3 regions of the Oceanobacillus sp. FSL W8-0428 genome follow, and region 3 is predicted to be linked to each of the others. Evidence: a T-box and tRNA genes for the amino acid it is inferred to sense, from the RefSeq annotation. Region 3 holds a T-box; the other regions hold tRNA genes.
What was found. A T-box is a leader RNA that pairs with one kind of tRNA and senses whether it is charged. The one in region 3 lies ahead of thrS (threonine--tRNA ligase), so its partner is inferred to be a tRNA-Thr.
Positions count from the first base shown of each region.

Region 1: it encodes a tRNA-Thr, which carries the amino acid that the T-box ahead of thrS (threonine--tRNA ligase) is inferred to sense. The anticodon was not compared.
Region 2: it encodes a tRNA-Thr, which carries the amino acid that the T-box ahead of thrS (threonine--tRNA ligase) is inferred to sense. The anticodon was not compared.

Region 1 is NZ_JBBORB010000001.1:1,693,337-1,698,504, reverse strand. It holds gene mvaD (diphosphomevalonate decarboxylase) at 1-596, opposite strand, end outside; gene mvk (mevalonate kinase) at 680-1,636, opposite strand; gene MKY30_RS07775 (hydroxymethylglutaryl-CoA reductase, degradative) at 1,633-2,922, opposite strand; tRNA gene MKY30_RS07770 (tRNA-Lys) at 3,358-3,430, opposite strand; tRNA gene MKY30_RS07765 (tRNA-Gln) at 3,474-3,545, opposite strand; tRNA gene MKY30_RS07760 (tRNA-Tyr) at 3,556-3,640, opposite strand; tRNA gene MKY30_RS07755 (tRNA-Thr) at 3,682-3,757, opposite strand; tRNA gene MKY30_RS07750 (tRNA-Val) at 3,762-3,837, opposite strand; tRNA gene MKY30_RS07745 (tRNA-Glu) at 3,843-3,917, opposite strand; gene fabI (enoyl-ACP reductase FabI) at 4,455-5,168, shown strand, end outside.
Region 2 is NZ_JBBORB010000001.1:1,484,729-1,489,896, reverse strand. It holds rRNA gene MKY30_RS06655 (16S ribosomal RNA) at 1-723, opposite strand, end outside; tRNA gene MKY30_RS06650 (tRNA-Ala) at 921-993, opposite strand; tRNA gene MKY30_RS06645 (tRNA-Pro) at 1,011-1,087, opposite strand; tRNA gene MKY30_RS06640 (tRNA-Arg) at 1,089-1,165, opposite strand; tRNA gene MKY30_RS06635 (tRNA-Leu) at 1,169-1,257, opposite strand; tRNA gene MKY30_RS06630 (tRNA-Gly) at 1,264-1,338, opposite strand; tRNA gene MKY30_RS06625 (tRNA-Leu) at 1,360-1,444, opposite strand; tRNA gene MKY30_RS06620 (tRNA-Lys) at 1,448-1,523, opposite strand; tRNA gene MKY30_RS06615 (tRNA-Thr) at 1,537-1,612, opposite strand; tRNA gene MKY30_RS06610 (tRNA-Val) at 1,617-1,692, opposite strand; rRNA gene rrf (5S ribosomal RNA) at 1,702-1,817, opposite strand; rRNA gene MKY30_RS06600 (23S ribosomal RNA) at 1,956-4,872, opposite strand; rRNA gene MKY30_RS06595 (16S ribosomal RNA) at 5,062-5,168, opposite strand, start outside.
Region 3 is NZ_JBBORB010000001.1:3,056,248-3,061,415, forward strand. It holds gene MKY30_RS14535 (lytic polysaccharide monooxygenase) at 1-224, shown strand, start outside; T-box leader at 343-560, shown strand; gene thrS (threonine--tRNA ligase) at 892-2,823, shown strand; gene MKY30_RS14545 (GNAT family N-acetyltransferase) at 2,935-3,390, shown strand; gene MKY30_RS14550 (GntR family transcriptional regulator) at 3,667-4,392, shown strand; gene MKY30_RS14555 (TRAP transporter substrate-binding protein) at 4,452-5,168, shown strand, end outside.

The DNA of each region.
Region 1 (5,168 bases), 1.4 Mb from region 3:
ACCGTACGGCGCATCCCTTCTCGGCTCGAGACCTTTTTCGTTGTTTTTGATAAAACAACAGCCGCAATTCGAATATCCCAATGAGACTTGCCTGCAACTTGTACTGCAAAGGAATCAGCTCCATCTTCACGCTCCCCCATCTGCCATTCAACAAAACCGCCATAAATAGAGCGGCAAGCAGAACCAGAGCCTTGCCGGGCTAATTTTGATAATTCTGTGTCATCCAAGGAGATCCCTATTGCTTTCGCACTTGCAGCAGCCAATGCTGCAAGACCGGATGCAGAGGAAGCAAATCCGGCAGCAGTAGGGACATGATTTACTGATTGAATCTGTGCATATAGTTCTTTTCCAGAAAGAGCCCGCACCTTATCTAAAAATACTGCTACCTTTTCAAGAGCATTCCCTTCTACATTCTGTTCATTTAAGAGAAAGATATCTTTCTTTAAGTCCTCTTGAAAATGCACTGTTGTCTCTGTAGAAAAGCCGTCTAATGTAACAGAAAGATTACTGTTGGTAGGGAGAATTAATGATTCATTCCGCTTTCCCCAGTACTTAATTAAAGCGATATTCGTATGCGCCCTTGCTGTCGCCTTCATATTTGAACCCCCTTTTCTACATACCTGTCAAAACATTCATTTACTGCAGTGAAAAAGAACCTTCTACTGAATAAAGTTTCACTTTATTTCTTTAATACAAATGGCCACACTGCCGCAGCACCAAATCGGCGTAATTTTTCAGCTAACTGTTTCGAATGCACTTCATTTTGAGCAAGCGCAATAATACAGCCGCCATTTCCTCCACCTGTCAGTTTTGCCCCCAAAGCACCTTCTTCACGGGCAAAGTGAATTAATTTATTTAAACCGGCATCACTTACACCTAATACTTCCAATTCTTTTTGTGCTTCATTTAACAGCTGCCCAAGAATGTGTTTACTCGCCTTTTCTAAGGCTTCTTTCGCATTATGCGTCAGTTCTCCGATTCGTTCTATTTTTGAATGAATACGTTGTGGAGCTGTTTTTAGCAGATTTGCTACAGATTCAACCGATGTACGGGTATCACCAATCCTGCCGGAGTCTGCAACAATAAAATGAAGATCTTCTCCTAATTCGATGTGCTCTACAGGATTTCCCTTTTTATACCAGACTGGTTTATCTGAGGTAATGGTCAATGTGTCTAACCCGCTGGGAGCTCCATGCGCATAAGTTTCTGCAACATTTGCTAATTGAAGCAATTCCTCTACTGAGCATTCCTTATCACAGTAGTTGAATATAGAGCGAATGACAGAAATAGCTACAGATGCACTGGATCCAAGGCCTTTCCCAGGAGGGACAGAAGAATTAATTCGTATTAATAAGTCTTTATAAGGGATCCCAAGGTATTCACAGGAACTGGATACACATTCAACAATTCCTTCCAGCTCTTTCGGGGCATGCTTCAGGGGACCGTGATAAAAAGTACTGTCCATTTTCACCGCCCCAGGAACATACTCAATCACCGTCTCTACACCAATTAAAGGAAATGGGATAGCAATTGCCGGCTGTCCGTGTACAACCGCATGCTCTCCAATTAAAATGACCTTACTATGAGCTATACCAATAGCTGTTTTTTCCGACGCTGTTACTTTTTCTGCACTCATTGTTTATACTGTTCCACCAATTCTTTAGCTTTTCCCACACGGATTTCTTGTTGTTCTACTAATTGTTTTGCTATCACATCAATCATCTCCCCAGTTGCTCCTCCGGCAATCGCAACAGAACGTGAATGAAGTGCCATGTGACCTTTCTGAATACCGTCTGTTGCCAACGCTTTGAGCGCTCCAAGATTTTGAGCGAGACCAACTGCCACAATTACTTGCGCAAGCTCTTCTGCTGATTCAATATGCATAATGGATAAAGAAAAATCAGCGAGCGGATGCACACGTGTTGCTCCTCCGACTGTTCCTATAGACATTGGTAATTCAATTTCACCAACAAGATTACCTTCTTCATCCTTTGACCATGTAGTCATAGATCCATAATGACCATTTCTCGCAGCATAAGCATGTGCTCCAGCTTCTACTGCCCGCCAATCATTTCCTGTCGCTATCACAACAGGATCAATCCCGTTCATAATCCCTTTGTTATGCGTTACAGCACGATAGGGGTCAGAAGCAGCAAATTCATAGGCATGAATAACACCGTCTCTTACCTCTTCCCCAGAAAACGAACCTGTTTTCAGCAGATGTGGAGGTATAAAGCATTTCGCTGTTACAAGGCTGCGGTCTGCATAATTTGATAAAATACGCAAATAAACCTTTCCCCTGGTTATTTCTTCCACGATTGGAGCAATAGATTCTACCATGGTATTAATCATATTAGCACCCATTGCGTCACAGGTATCTACGTAGATATGCATAACCAGCATTTTACTATATGACGAAGAATCCTCTTCATTCAGAATCCGGACATCCAAATCCTTCACACCGCCGCCGCGATTGACAATACTTGGATAAGCATCATCAGCGGCACGCATTAATATATCTTTTTGTTGAAAAATTTTTTGCTTTGCTTCTTGAAAATCAGGACATCCAACAACTTGAATCTGTCCAATCATCAGTCTTTCCTTTGACTCTGTCTGAAATCCGCCAGCTTCTCTGACTATTTTTGCAATATGGCTTGCAGAAGCAACGACAGAAGCTTCTTCAATAGCCATTGGTACTACATATCCTTTCCCGTTTATCAAAAAATTTAATCCTAATCCAAATGGTAATTGATAGGTACCAATGACATTCTCAATCATATTATCTGCTGTTTCAATAGTAAGCGCGTCTGCGTTAGACAAATTTTGCGTTTCTGCATCCGTTAAAGAAAAGGCTTCACGTAATAATGCGCGCCTGTCTTCTACCGTCATATTATAAAAACCGGGTATTCTTGAAGAGGTCATGCCTAGCTCATCCTTTTTATTTATCATATCTAAATATGTTTTTTATTACTAAGTACTAAATTAAACTATATTTGATTATAACACGAATTCTACCGTTTTTTCATTTAGAAGATACTTATTTCGTTACTGGAATTATGTTAATCATTTTATCGTAATAAAATAAGAATTTTTACTTTATTAAAAGTAAAAAAATGCACAACACCAGTCTATATGCTTACAATGCTTCTATAATATATACTTTCTCATGATTTATTTCTTATGCGTAATATCAAAAAGCAAGAGCTTTAATGATTTGTTTCCCGCTTCATATATTTTAATCCTCAGTGACCTGAATACATATATATAAGGATAAAACAGTTTACTTATTTATAAAGAAAAAAACGAGATAATATTATCCCGTTTTCCTAAAGTGTTTTATACTTGTCATTCTTGTAATGAGCCATGAAGGATTCGAACCTTCGACCCTCTGATTAAAAGTCAGATGCTCTACCGACTGAGCTAATGACTCCTGTTATTTAAGCTATCCGCCTAAAAAAGACATAAAAAAAAGGCTGGGCCACTAGGATTCGAACCTAGGGTACACGGGATCAAAACCCGATGCCTTACCGCTTGGCTATGGCCCAACAAAAAACATGGTGGAGGGGGGCAGATTCGAACTGCCGAACCCTGAGGGAGCGGATTTACAGTCCGCCGCGTTTAGCCACTTCGCTACCCCTCCATATTATTGTTAACCATACTTTCAAATATATACACAAAAAATGGTGCCGGCCAGAGGACTTGAACCCCCAACCTACTGATTACAAGTCAGTTGCTCTACCAGTTGAGCTAGGCCGGCATAATGGTGGAGGATGCAGGGCTCGAACCTGCGACCCCCTGCTTGTAAGGCAGGTGCTCTCCCAGCTGAGCTAATCCTCCATTATTGGTGACCCGTACGGGATTCGAACCCGTGTTACCGCCGTGAAAGGGCGGTGTCTTAACCGCTTGACCAACGGGCCATGATGCGTTGTCTGAGAAGCTTTATGTAAGTATCTCTCGCAAACTGACGAATTTTATTATATCGAGTAACCAACCGTTTGTAAAGAGAAAAATGAAAAAAACTTTATTTTATTTTTTAAAAGCTCCTCGATTACCTCCTGTCCCTTATTCCAATGCTGTTTTTAGAGGCTTTAATTCCATCACATATTCCATGCTTTTGAATATTTCCTTCTATAATATAAACAACTTTTGAGTGATTTCTCTATTTATGACTAATAACCATGATTCCCTGCTGAATGAAATTTTTTTATAAGCTAAATTACTAAATAATACCCTTTAATTTTTCAACAAAAATAAAATGAAACATGTAACCAGTTAAAAAATACACCGATAGTCCTCCCGGGAAAGTAAAATATATTTCCGTAATAGTCTTGCCCAGGCTGAATTTTTATTTACATATGCTCTTCTATCTAAAAGGAAAAACAGATTATCACTTTATCACCTGGTACTAATCAGTTATAATAGGTGCTAAGTTAAATGTTGAATGGAGGATGAAAATGACAAAACTATTAGAAGGTAAAAATATTGTTGTAATGGGTGTTGCTAATGAAAGAAGTATCGCCTGGGGTATCACAAAATCTCTACATAATGCTGGAGCCAACCTTATTTTTACGAATAGACAAGAAAGATCCTATAAAAAACTAGCCAAACTTTTAGATAAGCATGAAATTGAACCAAAAGCAGTTGTTTCCTGCGATGTAGCATCAGATGAGAGTGTACAGGAGGCTTTTAATGAAATAAAAGAAAAAGTCGGTGTAATTCACGGGTTAGTTCACTCCGTTGCTTTTGCCAAACGTGAAGAACTGCAAGGTGAATATGTAAATACTTCTCGCGACGGCTTTTTATTGGCACAAGAAATCAGCGCTTATTCGCTGGTATCTGTTACAAAGGCTGCACAGGAATTAATGACTGAAGGCGGCTCAATTGTCACACAAACTTATATTGGAGCGGAGCAGGTTGTTCCAGGCTACAACGTTATGGGTGTTGCTAAAGCATCTTTGGAAGCAAGCGTCCGCTATTTAGCTGAAGATGTAGGTAAACGCGGAATTCGCGTGAACGCTGTATCAGCAGGCCCAATCCGCACACTCTCTGCAAAGGGAGTTGCTAATTTTAATGAAAAATCACATGTTGTGGAAGAAAAAGCTCCACTGCGCCGTAACATTGATCAGGATGAAGTTGGAGATGCAACTTTATTCTTCCTTAGTGAACTC
Region 2 (5,168 bases), 1.6 Mb from region 3:
CTACGCATTTCACCGCTACACGTGGAATTCCACTCTCCTCTTCTGCACTCAAGTCCTCCAGTTTCCAATGCACGTTTACGGTTGAGCCGCAAGATTTCACATCAGACTTAAAGAACCGCCTGCGAGCGCTTTACGCCCAATAATTCCGGACAACGCTTGCCACCTACGTATTACCGCGGCTGCTGGCACGTAGTTAGCCGTGGCTTTCTGGTCGGGTACCGTCAAGGTACGATCAGTTACTATCATACTTGTTCTTCCCCGACAACAGAGTTTTACGATCCGAAAACCTTCATCACTCACGCGGCGTTGCTCCGTCAGACTTTCGTCCATTGCGGAAGATTCCCTACTGCTGCCTCCCGTAGGAGTCTGGGCCGTGTCTCAGTCCCAGTGTGGCCGATCACCCTCTCAGGTCGGCTACGCATCGTCGCCTTGGTGAGCCATTACCTCACCAACTAGCTAATGCGCCGCAGGCCCATCTGTAAGTGACAGCAAAAGCCGCCTTTCAACTTACCATCAGGAGATGATAAGTATTATCCGGTATTAGCTCGCGTTTCCGCGAGTTATCCCAGTCTTACAGGCAGGTTGCCTACGTGTTACTCACCCGTCCGCCGCTCGTTCCACGAACGTCCCTCCGAAGAGTTCTGTCCGCTTCCCGCGCTCGACTTGCATGTATTAGGCACGCCGCCAGCGTTCGTCCTGAGCCAAGATCAAACTCTCCATAAAAGTGTTTGTTTCTTTAGCTTTCAGAAGTCAACTTCTGACTTAAATATTCAAGAAAAACGAGGTGTTTTTCTTCTTTCGTACTGGTTGTTTTGTTCAGTTTTCAAAGAGCAATTTCTTTGTCGCTTTTAAAAACAGCGACCAAATTAATATATCATGTTTCAAAACCATTGTCAACAACTTATTTAAAAGTTATTGAGTGGAGCCTAGCGGGATCGAACCGCTGACCTCCTGCGTGCAAGGCAGGCGCTCTCCCAGCTGAGCTAAGGCCCCATATTATATTCATGTAATGGTCGGGAAGACAGGATTCGAACCTGCGACCCCTTGGTCCCAAACCAAGTGCTCTACCAAGCTGAGCTACTTCCCGATGGCGCGCCCGAGAGGAGTCGAACCCCTAACCTCTTGATCCGTAGTCAAACGCTCTATCCAATTGAGCTACGGGCGCTTATGGTGCCGAGGACCGGAATCGAACCGGTACGGTAATCACTTACCGCAGGATTTTAAGTCCTGTGCGTCTGCCAGTTCCGCCACCCCGGCAATATTTGGAGCGGAAGACGGGATTCGAACCCGCGACCCCCACCTTGGCAAGGTGATGTTCTACCACTGAACTACTTCCGCGTATTGCCTTTATTTAATTAATGGTGCGGGTGGAGGGACTTGAACCCCCACGCCCGAAGGCACTAGATCCTAAGTCTAGCGCGTCTGCCAATTCCGCCACACCCGCAAATGGTGAGCCATGAAGGATTCGAACCTTCGACCCTCTGATTAAAAGTCAGATGCTCTACCGACTGAGCTAATGGCTCCTTAAAAGGAAAATGGTGCCGGCCAGAGGACTTGAACCCCCAACCTACTGATTACAAGTCAGTTGCTCTACCAGTTGAGCTAGGCCGGCATAATGGTGGAGGATGCAGGGCTCGAACCTGCGACCCCCTGCTTGTAAGGCAGGTGCTCTCCCAGCTGAGCTAATCCTCCGGATTTAAAGCCTGGCAACGTCCTACTCTCGCAGGGGGAAGCCCCCAACTACCATTGGCGCTGAAGAACTTAACTTCTGTGTTCGGCATGGGAACAGGTGTGACCTCTTCGCTATCGCCACCAGACAATACAATATGTAACTTGAAGATGTTTCCTTAAAAACAAGGACAAGTTATATTATATGCACTTCAGAATAAAAATGCAACACTTTTTTTAAATTTGCACCCTGAAAACTAAATAAGAGTAACGTGACATCAAAAAACTTAGATAAGTCCTCAATCGATTAGTATCCGTCAGCTGCACGTGTCGCCACGCTTCCACCTCGGACCTATCAACCTCATCGTCTCTGAGGGATTTTACTCACTTGAAGTGATGGGAAGTTTCATCTTGAGGGGGGCTTCATGCTTAGATGCTTTCAGCACTTATCCTTTCCACACGTAGCTACCCAGCTATGCTCCTGGCGGAACAACTGGTACACCAGCGGTGTGTCCATCCCGGTCCTCTCGTACTAAGGACAGCTCCTCTCAAACTTCCAACGCCCACGACGGATAGGGACCGAACTGTCTCACGACGTTCTGAACCCAGCTCGCGTACCGCTTTAATGGGCGAACAGCCCAACCCTTGGGACCGACTACAGCCCCAGGATGCGATGAGCCGACATCGAGGTGCCAAACCTCCCCGTCGATGTGAACTCTTGGGGGAGATAAGCCTGTTATCCCCGGGGTAGCTTTTATCCGTTGAGCGATGGCCCTTCCATGCGGAACCACCGGATCACTAAGCCCGACTTTCGTCCCTGCTCGACTTGTAGGTCTCGCAGTCAAGCTCCCTTCTGCCTTTACACTCTACGAATGATTTCCAACCATTCTGAGGGAACCTTTGGGCGCCTCCGTTACCTTTTAGGAGGCGACCGCCCCAGTCAAACTGCCCGCCTGACACTGTCTCCGAACCGGATTACGGTCCTGGGTTAGAATGGTCATACAGTTAGGGTGGTATCCCACGGGTGCCTCCACGTAAGCTGGCGCTCACGCTTCAAAGGCTCCCACCTATCCTGTACAAACTGCACAAACATTCCATATCAGGCTACAGTAAAGCTCCACGGGGTCTTTCCGTCCTGTCGCGGGTAATGCGCATCTTCACGCATAGTATAATTTCACCGGGTCTCTCGTTGAGACAGTGCCCAAGTCGTTGCACCTTTCGTGCGGGTCGGAACTTACCCGACAAGGAATTTCGCTACCTTAGGACCGTTATAGTTACGGCCGCCGTTTACTGGGGCTTCGGTTCAAAGCTTCGCTTACGCTAACTCTTCCCCTTAACCTTCCAGCACCGGGCAGGTGTCAGCCCCTATACTTCGCCTTTCGGCTTCGCAGAGACCTGTGTTTTTGCTAAACAGTCGCTTGGGCCTATTCACTGCGGCTCACTCACAAGTGAGCACCCCTTCTCCCGAAGTTACGGGGTCATTTTGCCGAGTTCCTTAACGAGAGTTCTCCCGCTCACCTTAGGATTCTCTCCTCGCCTACCTGTGTCGGTTTGCGGTACGGGCACCTATGATCTAACTAGAGGCTTTTCTTGGCAGTGTGAAATCAGGAACTTCGGTACTCTATTTCCCTCCCCATCACAGCTCAGAAATATGTCAGACGGATTTGCCTATCTGACTTCCTCGCATGCTTGGACGCACATCCATCAGTGCGCACTCCTTATCCTCCTGCGTCCCCCCATTGTTCAAACAATCATGAGGTGGTACAGGAATATCAACCTGTTGTCCATCGCCTACGCCTGTCGGCCTCGGCTTAGGTCCCGACTAACCCTGAGAGGACGAGCCTTCCTCAGGAAACCTTAGGCATTCGGTGAAAGAGATTCTCACTCTTTTTTCGCTACTCATACCGGCATTCTCACTTCAAAGCGCTCCACCAGTCCTCACGGTCTGACTTCTCTGCACTTTGAACGCTCTCCTACCATTGTTCGTAAGAACAATCCGCAGCTTCGGTGATACGTTTAGCCCCGGTACATTTTCGGCGCAGCGTCACTCGACCAGTGAGCTATTACGCACTCTTTCAATGATGGCTGCTTCTAAGCCAACATCCTGGTTGTCTGTGCAACGCCACATCCTTTTCCACTTAACGTATACTTTGGGACCTTAGCTGGCGGTCTGGGCTGTTTCCCTTTCGACTATGAACCTTATCACCCATAGTCTGACTCCCAAGTTGAAGTAACTGGCATTCGGAGTTTGACTGAATTCGGTAACCCGGTAGGGGCCCCTAGTCCAATCAGTGCTCTACCTCCAGTACTCACGATCTTGAGGCTAGCCCTAAAGCTATTTCGGAGAGAACCAGCTATCTCCGTGTTCGATTGGAATTTCACCGCTACCCACACCTCATCCCCGCATTTTTCAACATACGTGGGTTCGGGCCTCCAGTCAGTGTTACCTGACCTTCACCCTGGACATGGGTAGATCACACGGTTTCGGGTCTACGACCGCATACTCATTCGCCCTATTCAGACTCGCTTTCGCTACGGCTCCGTGTCTTCCACTTAACCTTGCATACAATCGTAACTCGCCGGTCCATTCTACAAAAGGTACGCCGTCACCCATTAACGGGCTCCGACTACTTGTAGGCACACGGTTTCAGGTTCTATTTCACTCCCCTTCCGGGGTGCTTTTCACCTTTCCCTCACGGTACTGGTTCACTATCGGTCACTAGGTAGTATTTAGCCTTGGGAGATGGTCCTCCCGGATTCCGACGGAATTCCACGTGTTCCGCCGTACTCAGGATACACTCCGGAGGAAATTCCTTTTCAACTACAGGGCTGTTACCTTCTTCGGCTGACCTTTCCAAGTCGATTCGTTTAAAGAATTTCTTTGTAACTCCAATAGAGTGTCCTACAACCCCAAGAAGCAAGCTTCTTGGTTTGGGCTCTTTCCGTTTCGCTCGCCGCTACTCAGGAAATCGATTTTTCTTTCTCTTCCTCCAGGTACTGAGATGTTTCAGTTCCCCGGGTCTGCCTCATCTACCCTATGTATTCAGATAGATGTCCTGTCCCATTACGAACAGTGGGTTCCCCCATTCGGAAATCCCCGGATCAAAGTTTACTTACAACTCCCCGAGGCATATCGGTGTTAGTCCCGTCCTTCATCGGCTCCTAGTGCCAAGGCATCCACCGTGCGCCCTTATTCACTTAACTAAAGTTTTGGAATAAGTTTGCTGATTACTTCGTAATCAGTTGTGTTGCTATATCAATAGCTTTTTTGCCTTATTTCTAAAGTTTGATGTCGTTGTTACTCTTATTTAGTTTTCAAGGTACAAAAAGAGAGATTGCTCTCTCAAAACTGAACCAAACAACCAAGTACAAAATTCCGTTATATATCCTTAGAAAGGAGGTGATCCAGCCGCACCTTCCGATACGGCTACCTTGTTACGACTTCACCCCAATCATTCGTCCCACCTTCGGCGGCTGGCTCCAAAAAGGTTACCTCACCG
Region 3 (5,168 bases):
CCAATGCTTTCTACAATGTAATTGATGTTAACTTTGGCGGTGAAGGAACAAACCCAGGGCCGGGAGAACCCGATCCAGAAGTTCCTGGCTATCCAGCATGGGATGCTAACAATGTCTATCTTGGAGGAGACAAGGTTACGTATAATGGAAAAGTATATCAGGCAAAATGGTGGACCACTGGAGAAACACCAGGAAGTGCTGGAGTATGGGAGCTTGTAGAGTAATTTGAATTAAATTATCAAAATGTTTAAATAAATTAACGAAGCAGATTATTTTACTAAAAATAAGAAAGAATGTTGCATAAATGTAAAAATTCTAGTATGATAATTTATAATTTATTTTTGAGAAGCAATGAAGAGGACATGAATTACTTGGAAGGTTTAAAGAGAGGAAAGTAAAAGGTGAGAGCTTTCTAACCAGGAAATGTAATTTACCACCTCAGAGCTGCGTTGGAGTAACAACTAACGCCGTAAGCATGCAACGTTACTGCAAAATGAAGCCGTTAATAATGTTGACGGAAATTTGGGTGGAACCGCGGAGATAACACATTCGCCCCTTCTTAGGAAGGGGAGGGTGTGTTTTTTTAGTATCATAAAAGTTATTAAAATAGAAAAAGCGATGAAGAGGATATGAATTATTTGGAAGGTTCAAAGAGAAGGGAGCAGCAGGTGAAAGCTCTCTAACCGGAAGGATAATTTACCACCTCAGGAGCTGCGTCAGGGTAACAACTGGCGCCGTAAGCATGCAACGTTACTGCAAAAATGAAGCCGTCAAATTAATTTGATGGGAAGCTGGGTGGAACCACGGAAAAGCATATTCGTCCCTTTGTATGGAGGGAAGAGTATGCTTTTTTACTGTATAAAAATTATAAGTCGAAGGAGTGTTTAGAAAATGAATAATAAAGTAAAGATTATACTTCCAGATGGAAAAGAGAAATGCATCGAAAAAGGGACTTCATTAAGAAAAATTGCAGAACAGATATCAATGAGTTTAGCGAAAAATGCTGTTGCAGGAAAAGTGAACGGTAAGCTGGTAGATATAAGTTGCGCTGTTTCAGAAGAGAGTCATATTGAGCTGTTGACACTGGATTCAGAAGAAGGGCTGAACGTTATGCGGCATACTGCTGCCCATATTTTGGCACAGGCTGTGGAACGGCTTTACGGAAAAGGCAACGTACAGTTTGGTATTGGGCCAGTTATTGAACATGGTTTCTATTATGATATGAAATGCCAAGTATCCATTAATCAATCTGATTTGGTGAAAATAGAAAAAGAGATGCAAAATATTATTCAGGAGAATATTCCAATCCGCTCATATGAGCTCTCTTTGGAGGAAGCTCAGGCTTATTTTAAAAAAAAGAAGCAGCCTTATAAGGTAGAGCTGTTAGAGAGTATTCCTGCAAATGAAGCTATTACTATCTACGAACAGAGGGATTTCTCTGATTCATGCAGAGGTCCTCATTTACCGTCGACAGGTTACGTAAAGGCATTTCATCTTACAAAACTGGCAGGGGCATATTGGCGTGGAGACAGCAATAATGAGATGCTTCAGCGCATTTATGGAATTGCATTTGCAAGAAAAAAAGACTTAGATGCACATTTGCATTTCTTAGAAGAAGCTGAAAAACGGGATCATCGTAAATTAGGAAAGCAGCTGGAGCTGTTTATGTTTTCTGAAGAAGCACCAGGTATGCCATTTTATTTGCCAAATGGTCAGATTATCCGTCAGGAGCTTGAGCAGTTTTCCCGTGAAGCGCAGTTAAAAGCGGGCTATCAGGAAGTACGTACCCCACTTCTGATGAATCAGCAGCTATGGGAAGAATCCGGCCATTGGGATCACTATCATGAAAACATGTATTTTTCCGAAGTGGACCATACAAACTTTGCACTAAAGCCGATGAATTGTCCGGGACACATGTTGATGTATAAACAGAAGCTGCGCTCTTACCGTGATTTGCCAATCAGGCTGGCTGAATTTGGGCAAGTACATCGCCATGAATACAGTGGAGCTTTAAACGGATTGCTTCGCGTCCGTACTTTCTGTCAGGATGATGCCCATATTTTTGTAAGGGAAGATCAAATTGAAGCGGAAATGGAAAAAGCAATTCATTTAATTGACGAGGTATATGGTGTGTTTGGTTTTTCTTACACTGTTGAATTATCTACTCGTCCAGAGAATTCAATGGGTGAAGATGCGGCCTGGCAAATGTCGGAGCAGGCTTTAGCAAATGTTTTAGAGCGGATAGACCTGCCTTATCAAGTAAATGAAGGAGACGGCGCATTTTATGGACCGAAAATTGATTTTCATATTAAAGATGCTTTAGGGCGCAGCCATCAATGTGCAACACTGCAGTTGGACTTTCAAATGCCGGAGAAGTTTGATTTAACTTATGTCAATGCAGATAATGAAAAGCAGCGTCCAGTGGTTATCCACCGGGCTATTTATGGATCAATTGACCGCTTTTTCGGAATTCTGATTGAACATTTTGCAGGTGCTTTTCCTTTGTGGCTGGCTCCTGTTCAAGCAGTTATTTTGCCGGTATCGTCTGTGCATCAGCCTTATGCTGCTCAATTGAAAGATACTTTTAAAGCAGCGGGCATCCGTATAGAAGCAGACTGCCGGGAAGAGAAGCTCGGGTTAAAATTAAGAGAAGCACAAATGAAGAAAATACCTTATATATTTGTTATTGGCAATGAGGAAGAAGAAAAACAAACAATAAATGTTCGGAAATATGGAGAGAAGCAGAGCCAGAGCTTGTCTATTATGGAAGTGCAAAAGATTCTTCAAAAAGAAATCGCAGAAAAGGCAATAAGACATGTGTAATTTCACGAGTCTAGGATAAAAGGACTGGAAAAAATCGCGTAATTACTATTCATTCTTGTTCAAGTAGTATAAAATGTAATTATCATCTAAAGCTGAAGGGGATGAGTGAGGATGACAATTACATTTAAGAAAATTGATAGCTCAAATTATAAAAAATGTTCGTTATTAAAGGTGAATGATAATCAAAAAGATTTTGTAGCTCCTAATTGGTATTCTGTACTGGAAGCAGTTTATGAAGAGGAAGAGAAACATCCATATGCTATTTATTATGGAGAGGATATGGTTGGATTTTTAATGTATTCTTATTATCCGGCAGATGAAGAATATGATAAAGATTCATGGTGGATGGAACGTTTTATGATTGCCAAGGATTTTCAAGGAAAAGGCTATGGTAAGGCTTCTTTAAGCAAATTTATAGAAAACTTTCAAAAAGATTATCCGGAAGAAGAATTGCGCACATCTGCTGTAAAAGATAACCATGTTGCTATAACATTGTATGAACATAGCGGTTTTCAACGGACAGGTGAATTTGTTGAAAAAGAAGCAGTGCTGCTGCTAGATAGTTAGAAGTTCTAAAAATATTAGTAAAGGGCGGATGATTAATTAAAATCATCCGCCCTTTTGTAATTCGAGAATCTTCTTTCTTCTAAAAAAATATTTAGAGCCCTATATAATCCCCATTATAGATGCATTTCTAAGAATTAATAAAAATTATTAATAAATCTAATAAGATTTTATAATAATGTAATTTTTCGTAAAATATTGATTTATTATTAAATTAATGTTTTAATTTCTAATAGTGATAACTGGTAGTGACGTCACAACCAATGAGGTGGAAATAAGATGATTGATGATACATTATATATTCCATTACACGTTCAGCTTAGTAAAAGTTTAGAAGAAAAAATAAAAGCGCAGGAATTTATCGAAAAAATACCAAGTGAACGAGAATTGATGGATATGTATTCAGTAAGCAGAACTACGGTAAGAGAAGCTGTCACAAAGCTGGTAAATGACGGATTGTTAATTAAAGTGCACGGAAAAGGGACTTATGTAAATAAGAAGCCTCCAATTCAGGAGTGGTTATCTTCTTTAAACAGTTTTACAGAAACAGTAAGAAGAATGGGAATGATGCCAACAAGTAAATTATTAACATCTAAAAAGTTAACAGCAGATAAACATGGAATTGAAGTATTTAAAGAAGAAATATTTATGATAGAAAGACTTCGTTACGCTGATGAAAAACCTATTGCAATTGAGCGGCATTATTACCCGTTATCAATTGGAGAACGTTTATCTGAATTTAACCTGGATAAGGAAACAATATATGATTTATTAGAAAATGAGTTAGGCATTGTTCTGGATGAAGCAGAGCAGTATATAACATCAGAAATAATTGAAGATCATCTAGCACCATATCTGGAAATACCTAGCGGATCAAATGTATTGCTTGTAGAAAGGACAATAGTTGATGAAAAAGGTAATGTCGTTGAGTATTACATTGGACAGTACCGCCCTGATATGTACACATTTCGGATAAAAACCAAAAGAAATTTAAATAAAAAATAACTGATGGTGCAGCTGATTTTTATTAGTTTAAATGTAAGCGCTGTCAAATGGAGGCTGTTATGAAAAGGCTGTTTCTACCGATCCTCGTTGTTTTCGTATTTTTCATGATGGTATTTTTAGGTGATGAAAGGTTAGCCAGACTTTCCGGATCGACAGAATTAGATGTTATTACACTTAGAGCTGCTCAGTCAAAAGCCTGGAATCATCCCGTTTCACAGGGGATTGATAAGTTCGCGGAATTGGTGGAGGAAAAATCAGATGGAGAAATAATTATTGAAACGTATCATGATGGGCTGATTGGGGATGACAGGGAAGTAATTGAAAGTGCTCAAAGAGGAAGTATCGCTTTCGCCAGCTCCTCTACACCGAATATGACAAGCTTTACAAATTATTTTACGGCTTGGGATCTGCCTTACATTTTTGAAAATAAAGAAGAAGTATATAAAGCAATTGATGGAGAGCCTGGGGATATTGTACGGGCAGAGATGGAGAAATCAGGGTTTAAAGTTATTTTCTTCCCAGACTACGGTTTTCGGCAAATTGTCAATAACACGAAAGCAATTGAAAAACCATCTGATCTTGATGGGATGAAAATTAGAACAACAAATTCAAGAATTGAGCAAGCTGATTTTACAGCCTTGGGTGCAAGCCCGACTCCAGTTGCCTGGTCTGAAGTCTTTACAGCACTTCAGCAAGGAACGGTCGATGGCGAAGGAAATACGTATTCGCTTCTTTGGGATTCAAAGCATCAGGAAGTGCTGTCACATGCTGCAGAA